2 linked regions of the Rhizobium sp. N324 genome follow. The protein of the gene in region 1 interacts with the protein of each later gene in a pairwise test. Links are inferred from orthologs where the notes say so. Each region holds a gene or a part of one and is shown in the gene's direction. Other genes may lie near its edges.

Region 1 (7,752 bases):
GAATACACAAGAGGGAAACCGAAGTTTAACGAAATTAGTCATCACCCATCAATCCCCGGCCGGAATGCCGCGAGCATGTCCGCGCTGTCCCGCATCAAGGAAAATGGCAGGGGCAGTAGGGCTCGAACCTACGACCTGCGGTTTTGGAGACCGCCGCTCTACCAACTGAGCTATACCCCTTCACACCGATCATTCAGCGCCGGGCCAAGGCCCGCAAATCGCTGCTGAAAAGCATGGCGCTCCCTTTAAGACGACGACAGCGGATTGGCAAGCACGATTTTCGATTTTCATAGCCATTCTGCGTATATGCGAGCGATCGGCTTGCTCGTCGCGCTGCCGGGATCCGTTCAGACCGTCACATATTTCCGCCAATCGTGCTCTTCCTTGAACCCCAGCACCTCGCGAATCTTGCGGTTGGAGAGAAGGCCTTCATATTCGCCGATCTCGCGAGTGAAGGGCACGTTCGGAAAGAATCGCTGCGCAAGCTCCTTCGACGGCGTGTTGGCCGAGACGGTGTCGTTGGCGGCGTTGAACACCTGATAGCCGAGACCGTCCTTTTCGATGCAGAGATGGCAGATCTGCCCGAGGTCGCGGGCATCGATATAGCTCCAGGCGATGCGCTTGCGCATCTCGGGATTGGCGAAAAAGGTGGGGAACCTCTCATATTCGTGCGGCTCGATGACATTGCCGATTCGCAGCGCATAGATGTCGAAGCCCGACCGTTCGGCAAAGGCGCGGGCCGTCTTTTCGTTGACCACCTTTGACAGCCCGTAGGAATCCATCGGATTGACGTCGTAGTCCTCCTCCAGCGGGAACTGGTGGAAATCGCGATGGCCTTCGGCAAAGCAGACGCCGTAGGTCGTCTCGCTCGATGCGACGATAATCTTCCTGATGCCAAGCTTCACCGCGGCCTCGATGACATTATAAGTGCCCATCGTGTTGATGCGGAAAGTCTCATTGTCGGGCTTGATCAGAATGCGCGGGATGGCGGCGAAATGCACGACGGCATCGAAGGACTGCACGCCCCTGCCCGCATCGAGATCGGGAAAATCGCGGTGCATCGACAGCGCGTTGAAGACCTGACCGCTATCGGTGATATCGGCAATGAGATTGGTGACGCCGGGACTGTCCAGCGGCACGAGATCGAGGTTGTGAACCTCGTAACCGGCATTGACCAGCCACGGCACGGTATGGCGACCTGCCTTGCCCGAACCGCCCGTGAACAGAATTCGCTTCTTCATGGAATATCCTCCGCGTCATCAAATCGGAGGCATAGTTAGACGCTTCCGCGCGAAGAGCAAGCGAGCGTCCTGCAAGGGTTCACCCCCGCGTCGCCAAGAGCATCCGATCCGGGAGCGCCTGGCCGATCATTTCCGATCATCGCAGCCCCTTAAGGAACTGCGCTAATCATCACTTAACAACACTTACCTCGCCAATCTGCACGCCGGCTGCCTGAACAACCTCCTGCGGAATGGCAGCGATGAAAAACATCGTGAAAACATACATTGCGAATATCGTCGCAGCGAATGTGGCCTTTGGAATCATCCGGGCTCTCCTCTTTGCATGAAGGAGTCTGGACTAAAATGAACCAATCACAACCGGTTTCTGAATGTGAGATGAACAAAATACTGTGACGGGCTAATTTAACGATATTTTTACAACACCTGTTAAACACCCGAATAGGCATCAAAACGAAAAAACCCCGCCGTTTCCAGCGGGGTTTTTCCTGAATTGCGGGTAATCCCAGGATTACTCGACGATCGAAGCGACGATACCGGCGCCGACGGTGCGGCCGCCTTCGCGGATCGCGAAGCGCAGCTTTTCTTCCATCGCGATCGGAACGATCAGCTCGACGGCAACCGTGACGTTGTCGCCCGGCATAACCATTTCCGTGCCCTCAGGCAGCGTCACGATGCCGGTCACATCCGTCGTGCGGAAGTAGAACTGCGGACGGTAGTTGGTGAAGAACGGCGTATGACGGCCACCCTCTTCCTTCGTCAGGATGTAGGCTTCCGCCATGAACTTCTTGTGCGGCTTGACAGAGCCCGGCTTGCACAGGATCTGGCCACGCTCGACGCCGTCACGGTTCACACCGCGAACCAGTGCGCCGATGTTGTCGCCGGCCTGGCCCTGATCGAGCAGCTTGCGGAACATTTCAACGCCGGTCACCGTCGTCTTCGAGGTTGCGCGGATGCCGACGATCTCGACTTCTTCGCCAACCTTGACGATGCCACGCTCGACGCGGCCGGTCACGACCGTGCCGCGGCCCGAGATCGAGAACACGTCTTCGATCGGCATCAGGAACGGCTGGTCGATCGGACGCTCAGGCGTCGGGATGTAAGAGTCGACCGCAGCCATCAGCTCGCGGATCGCGTCTTCGCCGATCTTCTTGTCGCTATCTTCGAGAGCGGCCAGCGCCGAACCCTTGACGACCGGGATATCGTCGCCCGGGAAGTCGTAGGACGACAGCAGTTCGCGAACTTCGAGCTCGACCAGTTCGAGAAGCTCGGCGTCGTCAACCTGGTCGACCTTGTTCAGGAACACCACGATCGCCGGAACGCCGACCTGGCGGGCCAGCAGAATGTGTTCGCGCGTCTGCGGCATCGGGCCGTCAGCGGCCGAGCACACCAGGATCGCGCCGTCCATCTGGGCAGCACCGGTGATCATGTTCTTGACGTAGTCGGCGTGGCCGGGGCAGTCGACGTGCGCGTAGTGGCGGGCCGGCGTCTCATATTCGACGTGCGCCGTCGAAATGGTGATGCCACGGGCCTTTTCTTCCGGAGCAGCGTCGATCTGGTCGTACGCCTTGAACTCACCGAAGTACTTCGTGATCGCTGCCGTCAGAGACGTCTTGCCGTGGTCAACGTGGCCGATCGTGCCGATGTTGACGTGCGGCTTGTTGCGCTCAAACTTACTCTTTGCCATTTGAATGCTTCCTGTGAACGAAATGGTGGGCCCCGGCGAACCGGTTTAGTGCCGCCGTTTAAGGCTTTCGGCGAAATTGCGCAAGACTTAATTGCAGACGCCATTCTTGGTGTGACAGCGCATATGGGGGACAATTCGCCGCCTGCAAGATGATTCGCCGGGGCCCTATCGAAAATCACTGAAATGCTTGGATAAAATCGCGTGGGCTGGCGGAGATGAGCGGCCGCGCCCGGCACCGAGGGCCCTCGCCTGTCGGCCGATGACAAGCTGTCGCCGGGCGTCATCCGAAACATCCGCGTGGCAATTGATCGCCGCGGCGCCAGTCACTTGAATTGAGCTTTTGAGAACTGGAGCGGGTAGCGGGAATCGAACCCGCGTATTCAGCTTGGAAGGCTGCTGCTCTACCATTGAGCTATACCCGCGGGGTTGGTCCGATCCGATGACGAATGGTGGAGAGAGTTGGATTTGAACCAACGTAGGCTGAGCCAACGGATTTACAGTCCGTCCCCTTTAACCACTCGGGCATCTCTCCAGTTTTTCGTCCGGATCTAGAAGACCAAGTTTGTCAGACTTCGAAGCGTTGCCGCCCGTCGTCTGCGCCGCGTATATGACCGGAGCATTTCAGTCTGTCAACACGATGACCACGGAAAAAACACGAAAAATTTCATTCGCCGCCGAAAGCCGGCATATGAAAGAAAGCCTATGCGGCGGCGAGCGCCATGGCTATAAAGCCGCATGAGCAAAGACAAAAAACCCGGCGGCAAGGCCGCGACAGACCCATCGGCCAAGGATACGCATTACGCCACGCTGCGGCGCGCCCACCGTGACGCCAAGCGTGAACGCGGCGAGATTCCGACGCCTCAGCCGCAGAAGCGCAGGCGCGGCGGCGACGACTGGAAGCCACCGGCGCTGGCGCCCGACCAGGTGCATCTTTACGGCCTGCATACGGTGCGCGCCGCCCTCGACAATCCCGAGCGCAAGAAGATTAAGCTTTTTGTGACCCAGAACGCGCTGGCGCGGCTCGAAGTCGACGCCGAAGCGCTCGGCATTCCCTTCGAGATCGTCTCGCCGCAGGATATCGACAAGGTGCTCGGCCCCGAGGCGATCCATCAGGGCGTCATGCTGGAAACACGGCCGCTGCCGGTGCGCCGGCTCGAAGCCCTGAAGGACAGCCCTCTCCTGCTCGTTCTCGATCAGGTCACCGATCCGCACAATGTCGGCGCGATCATGCGCTCGGCCGTCGCCTTCAATGCCGGTGCCGTTATCACCACCCAGAGACATAGTCCGACAGAGTCAGGCGTGCTTGCCAAATCCGCCTCCGGCGCGTTGGAACTGATACCTTATATACAGGTGACCAATCTCGCCGATGCGCTCGGTGAACTGCACAAGCTCGGCTTCTCCACCATCGGCCTCGATTCGGAAGGACCGGCGCCGCTCGAGGGCACCTTCTCTGGCGAGAAAGTGGCGCTGGTGCTCGGCTCGGAGGGCAAGGGGCTCAGGCAGAAGACGCGGGAAACCGTTACCGCGCTTGCCCGTCTCGACATGCCTGGCGCCATCAAATCGTTGAACGTTTCGAATGCTGCGGCAATTGCGCTTTATGCGGCGCAGCTTTACCTGAAGGCATAGGCCGGTCCGCATGCGGGCAGCGACAAGGGGGACTGTCATGATCCGTTTCGTCTTTCGGCTCGCGGCTTCCGCAGCCGCCCTCTTCGTCTGCGGTCAGACGTATGGGCAGGATATCGATCCCGATATCCTTAAAGCGCAGGCCGGAACCTATCTCGTCGCTCCGGAAGATGGGCGCGCGGGATGCCGGATGACGCTCGAAACCGACATGGCGATCGGCGGTCATTCGCTGTCCGGCCAGGCCGCCTGCACCAAGCCGCTGCCAGCTCTTGCCGAAGCCGCTGCCTGGAATTTCGACGGCAATGGCGGCGTCATCCTGATCGATGCGACGCGCAAGGTGCTCGCCCGTTTCGTCGAAAACGAGGGCTCGCCGCTGAAGACGCAGGACGGTACGCCGCTTTTGCTGATCGCCGCGCCTGACGGCATCGATCGCCTGCCGAGCGTCAGCAGCCTTGCCGGGATATGGACGATGCAAAGACCGGACGGCGAAAGGCTTTGCGGGGTGACGCTCGACGGCCATGCCGATGCGGACGGCAATGCGCCGCTGTCGCTGTCCGGCGACTGCGCCGCCAAAGTCTCCGGGCTGAAACTCGCGGTCTGGCATATCGAAGGTTTCGGCCTGACGCTGATGGGCGGTGACGGCTCATCGCTTGGCTTCGACATGCGCGCCGACGGCAATTTCGACAAATCGAAGGAAGAAGGCGGCAAGCCGCTGTCGCTCGTGCGTCAATGATTCGAACGCAACCGCCAACACGCCGGTCAGTCCGGTACGCGGCAGGCCGTCGGTCCTTCCAACGCACGGCGCGAAGTGTCGCCCGCCGCATAGGTCAGTTCGACGGGATAGACGATCACGCTCGGCAGTTTGTCGATTTCGCCGGCATGGTCGGGGCTGCGTTTGATTTCCGCCTTGTAGGCGGCGGTGCAATCCGGCAGTTGCGACAGGCCAATGTCGGCGGCGATCGTCTTCGCACAGGCAGCACGCTCCGGATAGAGCGAACAGGACGCCGTGTAGACGCGGCGGAAATCGAGGGTCAGCTCCCCCTTCCCGCTCCTTATCGCGGCAAAATCGTCGCCCTCGAGGGAATCGTCGAGCAGCCTCTCACCCGTCGCCGCATCGTAGACGACGAAAGGCAGTCCGCCGTTCCACCCGTCCGCCGCCCGGAAAAAGACGAAACCACCGCTGACACCCATGAGATAGCCGGCGGTATCGTCGGCGATCACCCGCTCGCGCTCGCTTGTGCGCTCACAAGGCGCATCGGCGGCAAGCAGTGCCAGCTTTTCGGCGCCGACTTCACCGAGATCGACCACCTTGACCATGAAGGTGGGATAGCGGCTGCAGGTGATCTTCGGTTTCGCATCGGGATTGAGCTCATCCTTCGGCAACGCGACCACATCGACTTTTATCGGCTTGTCGAAAGCGGCCGCATTTTCCGAGGCTCCGGCGACGGAGACGAATGCCGCGACAATGACCGATGCTGTAACCATGCGCTTCATGACGTCCGTCCCCAACTGTTTCAGGCATCCCTGACACAGTTCAACCCGGTGCGACAGATGGAAAACGGAGGCCTGCGATAGCCCAGCGAGGCTCGAGCGATGCCGGAGAAATTCGATTTTGCCTTGGAAAGACCTCCTGGAGCATTATGATCGGGCGATGACCGATTGCAACGACCGGTCGGAAGCAAGAAGGAACGATCCCCATCATGGCTATTCGACCGCTGATTTTCGGTATCCTCTTCATCGCGGTCTTCGTCGGGATCATCCTCAGCATCATCTGGGTGGACACCTCGCATCCGGTCCACCAGCCCGATCCCCTGTCGCCGACGGCACCCGGCCCCGCGACGCCGGGGACGATGCAATAATGCATGTCGACCGGAAGTGTGCAGCGGTTCCGGAGTAACGACATGCATAAGAACAAAAGGCTAAAGCGCGTAGCATGAATCAAATTCGATGCGGCGCGCTTTAGCCCTGACAGGAACGCGGACGACAATGGCGCGTTAATCCCCACTGAACGAGGATTGAACGCCTATGCGCATAATGATTGCCGTCGTTGCCTTCATGGTCGCCTCCGTGCTCAGCATCGCAATCCTGTCGCCGTCGGGCGCCGGCCAGACCGGCAACGGCAGCAAGCTCGAGGCAAGCGTCAACGAACCCGTCAGTCATTAAAAAACGGCCCGGATGATCCGGGCCGTTCTCTCGCCGCGCGTCTCGGACGCGCAACAGACGCTGTTGGCGTCAGCCGCGGTAGAGCCAGAAAGGCATATCACGATCGCGATGGCGCCACTCACGGCGTTCCTGCCAACGCTCGGCACGCCACCGGCGCCAGCGCCAGTCATCACCGCGCCAGTCGGACCGGCGCCAATCGCGCTGATGGCGCCAACCACGGTCGTCACGCTCATCACGCCAGCCACGGTCGTCACCGCCGCGATCATGGCGCCAGCCATCACGAATTTGAACGATATCGCCTTGGGCCGACACCGCCGGCCGGTCGACGGGCATGGCGGTTGCCGGGGCGACGGATGCCAAAGCCGCACCGACAGATATGGTTGCGGCGAAAAAGAGATGTGCGAGCTTCATGGCTGCTTCCTCATTGATGATGAGGCGAAGTTAAACCCGCGCGGCTGAATTGGCGCTGAAGCAGCCCTTCAGACAAGGTTCATCAAGCGATGTGCGATGGCTGAAAAAATCTGCCGGTGCGATCGAGCTAAGCGACGTCGAACCATAGCGATCGTCTGGGCAGGGATATGACGCGGAAAAAGATGGTGCCCCCGCCAGGGTTCGAACCCGGGACCCCCTGATTACAAATCAGGTGCTCTACCAACTGAGCTACAAGGGCAACAGGTGCCCAACTAGCAGATTCTAAGGTTCTGTAAAGGAAAATTCGTGTCTGTGCGGACAGGTCGGCTGCCGCTCAAACGCCTGGCGATAGAAAACGTCCTTGTCGCGCCAGCCCTTTATCCGTTAGCTAGAGCAGCTTCACAAAGGGCATTGCATGGGCCGTTCATTTCAGACTCTTTCCTTTATCGCCTCGCCGACGACGGAGGCGCTCGCCGCGCGCGAGGAGTTGATTCGCATCTACGGCGACGTGCCGGCCGACGATGCCGATGTCATCGTCGCGCTCGGCGGCGACGGTTTCATGCTGCAGACGCTGCACAACACCATGAACTCCGGCAAGCTGGTCTACGGCATGAATCGCGGCTCGGTCGG
Region 2 (5,423 bases), 460 kb from region 1 along the record:
TAAATACCTTCCTCCGATTTACGATGACAATACATAGCTGCGCTGACCGTATCGAACTTTGCGCGCTTGGCAAAGTGGGTCAGATGGCGTCGATGCCGGTCTCGCCGGTGCGGATACGGATAACCTCTTCGACGTTGGAAACGAAGATTTTTCCGTCGCCGATACGGCCGGTCTGCGCCGCCTTGCGGATCGCGTCGATGACGGCCTCCGCGTTCTCGTCGGCCAGTACGACTTCGACCTTCACCTTCGGCAGGAAATCGACGACGTATTCGGCTCCGCGGTAAAGTTCCGTGTGACCCTTTTGACGGCCGAAGCCCTTGGCTTCCGTGACCGTAATGCCTTGCAGGCCGACTTCCTGAAGAGCTTCCTTCACTTCGTCCAGCTTGAAAGGCTTAATGATCGCTTCGATCTTTTTCATGAGAAAATGTCTCTCCGCTTCTCCCGTTATGGCAGGAATTTTCCCGCTCGCCGGATATGATGCAGATATCGTGCCAGTTTGAAATCCATCTTCTTAAAAAAAATCGCGGATTTTGCCGAAACCGCTGCATTTGGGGAGATTCTGATGTCGATTTGGTGACAAATCAGCTGGAAAACTCTGTCCTTCGATCAAAATCCTATCGAAAATCGAAAAAAACCTTAGTTTAAGGAGTCGCGCAACTATGTCTCGACAAGATGAAAATATAGGCAAATGCACAAAATAGGTTCTTTTCTTTGATGTTTCAGGCGGTTGTTTTTTAGGCGTTTTTTGATTGAATAGGCCAATGAGTCACCAGCTGTCCGACCTTCTTTTGACACCTGCCGAGATGGCTGCGGTCGACGCTGCCGCTGCCGCCTCCGGCATCGATTCCTTCGCCTTGATGGAAAGAGCAGGTGCCGCGGCCGCGGCCGTCGCCCTGCGCCTTCATCCCGAAGCGTTGCGCTTCGTCGTGCTCTGCGGGCCTGGCAACAATGGCGGCGACGCCTATGTCGCTGCACGGCATCTGCAGGAGAGTGGGGCTCTGGTGGCGCTCTTCCATCTTGGCGATCCCGCCAGACTGAAGGGCGATGCGGCCCGCGCGAAAGCCGGATGCGCGCTGCTGGGCGAGCCGCTGCACCTCTATAGTCCCGAAAGCGGCGACGTCGTCATTGACGGCCTGTTCGGCGCGGGGCTCGGCCGCGAGGTGCCGGCCGATGTCCGCAGGGTGATCGAGCGGGTCGCCGAGGCCGGTCTTCCCGTGCTTGCCATCGATCTGCCCTCCGGCCTGGATGGCCGCACCGGCCGGGTGCTGGGCGCCGCCTTCCGCGCCTGCAACACCATCACCTTCATGACTCGCAAGCCCGGCCATCTGCTGATGCCGGGCAGGGAGCTGTGCGGAGAGTTGGAGGTCTTCGACATCGGTATTCCCGCCCGCATCATCCGGGCCGAGGCGAACGGCGTCATCGCCGAGAACAGGCCGGACGCCTGGAAAGCCGTGCTGCCAGCCGAACGGTTGGAAACCCACAAATATAAGCGCGGCCATCTGGTCGTCTTCTCCGGCGAGGCCGACAAGACGGGGGCCGCGCGCATGTCGGCGACCTCAGGCCTGAAGGCGGGCGCCGGCCTGGTGACGATCGCAGCGCCGCGCGCGGCGATGGCTGCCAATGCCGCCCATCTCACCGCCGTCATGCTGCATGCAATCGACGACGCGGCCGACTTTGAAGACTGGCTCGCCGACAAGCGGCTGCAGACCTTCGTTCTCGGTCCCGGTTTCGGCATCGGCGTCAAGGCGCGCGCTTTCGTCGCGGCCCTTGCCGAGCGCCATCTCGTGCTCGATGCCGACGGCATCTCCTCGTTCAAGGACGATCCGCAACAGCTTTTCGATCTTTTCCAAGGTAAGCCGCGGCTGGTGCTGACGCCGCACGAGGGCGAATTTTCGCGGCTCTTTCCCGATATTAGCGGCGACGATGCGCTTGGGAAGGTGGACAAGGCCCTGGCCGCAGCCCGCCGCGCCAACGCCGTGATCGTCTATAAAGGCGCCGATACCGTCATCGCCGCGCCGGACGGCCGCGCGTTGATCAACACCAACGCTCCCGCCTGGCTTGCCACTGCCGGTTCCGGCGACGTGCTCGCAGGCATCATCGGCGGATTGCTCGCCCAAGGCCTGCCGGCCTTCGAGGCCGCGGCTGCCGGCGTCTGGCTGCACGGAGAGGCAGGGCAACGCGCCGGCAAGGGCCTGACGGCGGAAGAGCTTGCGCTAGCGGTACTGCCGCTTTAGCTCGACTTATGACTGGAGCAAATTCTGCAGGGCGATCGCCCCATGCGGCGCGTTCACCTTGCCCTCATGGATCATGAAGGCGAAGACGTCGCGCGGCTCGGCCTTGACCTTGCGTTCCCCGTCGATCAACGGCAGATCGTCGGGAACCTTGCCTTCGGCCCAGGTGTCGAGCCGGTCCGCCCAGGCCTTCAAGTCCTTGTCGGGATAGCAGGTCGTTATGTCGTCCGATCCCTTCTGCAGCCTGGCATAGACGAAATCGGCCGTCACGTCGGCGATCATCGGATATTCGAAATGTTCGGCGCAAACAGGCGCCACGCCGTATTTCGCCAGCAACGCCACGAACTCCGGCACCTTGAAGGAATCGTGGCGCACCTCGACCACGTGGCGAAGCGCCAGCCCGTCCTGCTTTTCCGGCAGCAGCTTCAGGAAGGCCTCGAAATCGTCCGGATCGAACTTCTTCGTCGGCGCGAACTGCCAGAGCAGCGGCCCGAGATGATCGCCGAGTTCGCTGATTCCAGATGACAGGAACCGCTCCATCGATTCACCAGCTTCGGCAAGGACCCGCCGGTTGGTGACGAACCGCGTGGCCTTCAGCGAAAAGATGAAACCCTCGGGCACGTCGGCTGCCCATTTGGCGAAGACCGCCGGTTTCTGGGTGCTATAATAGGTGCCGTTGACCTCGATGACCTTCAGCTGGCGGCTGGCATAATTCAGCTCGTCCTTTTGCTTCAGGTCATCGGGAAAGAAATGCCCGCGCCAGGGCTCGAAGGTCCAGCCGCCGATGCCGGTGCGGATAGTGCCGGATTTCGTCATGTCGTCCTCCCAGTTGGCAGCCATTCAGTCGTGACCGTTTCCAGATCCTCGGGCGAGGCTGGCCTCATCGTCATTCCGCCGCAGCCGCCCTCTTGGCCGGCCGCCGTTCCAGCAATTCCTTGAGGAACTGTCCGGTGTAGGAGCGCTTCTCCTTGACGATCGCCTCGGGCGTGCCGAAAGCCACGATCTCGCCGCCGCCATCGCCGCCCTCCGGGCCGAAATCGAGCACCCAGTCGGCCGTCTTGATGACTTCGAGATTGTGCTCGATCACCACAACCGAATTGCCCTGGTTGACCAGTTCGTGCAGCATCTCGAGCAGCTTGGCGACGTCGTGGAAATGCAGGCCGGTCGTCGGTTCGTCGAGAATGTAGAGCGTACGTCCCGTCGAGCGCTTCGACAGTTCCTTGGCGAGCTTGACGCGCTGCGCCTCGCCGCCGGAAAGCGTGTTGGCCTGCTGGCCGACCTTGATATAACCGAGGCCGACATCTTTCAGCGCCTGCAGTTTGTCGCGCACGGCGGGTACTGCCGCGAAGAAATCGACGCCTTCCTCCACGGTCAAATCGAGCACGTCGGCGATCGACTTCTGCTTGAAGGTGACGTCGAGCGTCTCTCTGTTATAGCGTTTGCCGTGGCAGACGTCGCAGGTGACGTAGACATCCGGCAGGAAGTGCATCTCGATCTTGATGACGCCGTCGCCCTGGCAGGCTTCGCAGCGTCCGCCCTTGACGTTGAAGGAGAAGCGGCCCGGCTGGTAGCCGCGCGCCTTGGCTTCCGGCAGGCCGGCGAACCAGTCGCGGATCGGCGTGAAGGCGCCGGTATAGGTCGCCGGGTTCGAGCGCGGCGTGCGGCCGATCGGCGACTGGTCGATATCGATCACCTTGTCGATATGCTCGAAGCCGTCGATGCGGTCGTGATCGGCCGGGTTTTCGCGCGCGCCCATCACCCGCCTTGCCGCTGATTTATACAGCGTCTCGATCAGGAAGGTGGATTTGCCGCCGCCGGAAACGCCGGTCACCGCGGTGAACACGCCGAGCGGGATTGCCGCCGTGACGTTCTTCAGATTGTTGCCGCGCGCCCCGACCACCTTGATCTCGCGGCCCTTCTTCTGCTTGCGGCGCTCGTGGGGAACGGGAACGCCGAGTTCGCCCGACAGATATTTTCCGGTCAGCGACTGCGGATTGTCCATAATATCCTGCGGCGTGCCATGGGCGATGACCTGGCCGCCGTGAATGCCGGCGGCTGGGCCGATGTCGACCACGTCGTCGGCCGTCATGATCGCATCCTCGTCATGTTCGACGACGATGACGGTGTTGCCGATGTCGCGCAGGTGCTTCAGCGTGTCGAGCAGTCGGGCATTGTCGCGCTGATGCAGGCCGATCGACGGCTCGTCGAGCACGTAGAGCACGCCCGTCAGCCCCGAGCCGATCTGGGAGGCCAGCCGGATACGCTGGCTTTCGCCGCCAGACAGCGTGCCGGAGTTGCGCGACAGGCTGAGATATTCCAGGCCGACATCGTTGAGGAAACGCAGCCGGTCGCGGATTTCCTTGAGGATGCGCACGGCGATCTCGTTCTGCTTGGCATTGAAGCTGGCCGGCAGCGTCTCGAACCAGTCGCGGGCGATGCGGATCGACATGCCGGTGACTTCGCCGATATGCAGCGTGTTTATCTTCACCGCTAAGGCCTCCGCCTTCAGGCGGAAGCCGTTGCAGGACGGGCAGGGGGCCGCCGACATGAAGCGCTCGATGTCCTCGCGCGCCCAGGCGGAATCGGTCTCCTTCCAGCGCCGCTCGAGATTGGTGATGATGCCTTCGAAATTCTTCTGCGTCGTATAGGAGCGGGCGCCGTCGGCATAATGGAATTCGATCTTGTCGTCGGTGCCGTTGAGGATGACATCCTTGGCCTCGTCGGAAAGATCGTTCCAGCGCGTCCCGAGCTTGAAGCCGTAATGTTTGCCGAGCGCCTCAAGCGTCTGGTTGTAATAGGGCGAGGTCGACTTGGCCCAGGGGGCGATCGCGCCGTCGCGCAGCGTCCGTTCCGGCTCGGGCACGATCAGATCCGGATCGATTTTCTGCTGGGCGCCGAGGCCGTCGCAGGTCGGGCAGGCGCCGAAGGGATTGTTGAAGGAGAACAGCCGGGGCTCGATCTCGGGAATGGTGAAGCCGGAGACCGGGCAGGCGAATTTCTCCGAAAACAGCACGCGCTCATGCGTCTCGTTCAGCGACTTGTTGGCCGAGCCGCCGGCCGAAGTCTCCTCCGGCGGCAGCGGCTTGTCGGCGAATTCGGCGACAGCCAGCCCGTCGGCGAGCTTCAGGCAGGTTTCCAGACTGTCGGCCAGGCGGGCCGAGACATCCGAGCGCACGACGATGCGGTCGACCA

Evidence for each region.
Region 2: the proteins of rlmB (region 1) and AMK05_RS10880 interact in binary tests that used the Escherichia coli proteins (3 or more experiments, as listed by UniProt). The link is inferred for Rhizobium sp. N324 from one-to-one orthologs.

What each region holds. Positions count from the first base shown.
Region 1 is NZ_CP013630.1:1,787,601-1,795,352, reverse strand. The notes cover bases 2,706-5,605. They hold rlmB (23S rRNA (guanosine(2251)-2'-O)-methyltransferase RlmB), read left to right. Parts: upstream 2,706-3,660; coding sequence 3,661-4,551; downstream 4,552-5,605. Other genes in these bases: AMK05_RS08550 (hypothetical protein), read right to left, coding at 5,308-5,605; AMK05_RS08555 (AprI/Inh family metalloprotease inhibitor), read left to right, coding at 4,589-5,281; AMK05_RS35155 (hypothetical protein), read left to right, coding at 3,488-3,664; tuf (elongation factor Tu), read right to left, coding at 2,706-2,925. Also shown: AMK05_RS08580 (NAD-dependent epimerase/dehydratase family protein), read right to left, coding at 348-1,241; AMK05_RS35955 (hypothetical protein), read right to left, coding at 1,411-1,545; more of tuf, read right to left, coding at 1,750-2,705; more of AMK05_RS08550, read right to left, coding at 5,606-6,042; AMK05_RS35150 (hypothetical protein), read left to right, coding at 6,249-6,407; AMK05_RS35145 (hypothetical protein), read left to right, coding at 6,574-6,711; AMK05_RS08545 (hypothetical protein), read right to left, coding at 6,781-7,122; AMK05_RS08535 (NAD kinase), read left to right, coding at 7,538-7,752. UniProt on the Escherichia coli protein: Specifically methylates the ribose of guanosine 2251 in 23S rRNA.
Region 2 is NZ_CP013630.1:2,250,882-2,256,304, forward strand. What follows is about bases 1-2,997. They hold AMK05_RS10880 (bifunctional ADP-dependent NAD(P)H-hydrate dehydratase/NAD(P)H-hydrate epimerase), read left to right. Parts: upstream 1-761; coding sequence 762-2,234; downstream 2,235-2,997. Other genes in these bases: AMK05_RS10875 (P-II family nitrogen regulator), read right to left, coding at 80-418; AMK05_RS10885 (DUF72 domain-containing protein), read right to left, coding at 2,241-2,997. In the rest of the region: more of AMK05_RS10885, read right to left, coding at 2,998-3,047; excinuclease ABC subunit UvrA, read right to left, coding at 3,118-5,423. UniProt on the Escherichia coli protein: Bifunctional enzyme that catalyzes the epimerization of the S- and R-forms of NAD(P)HX and the dehydration of the S-form of NAD(P)HX at the expense of ADP, which is converted to AMP.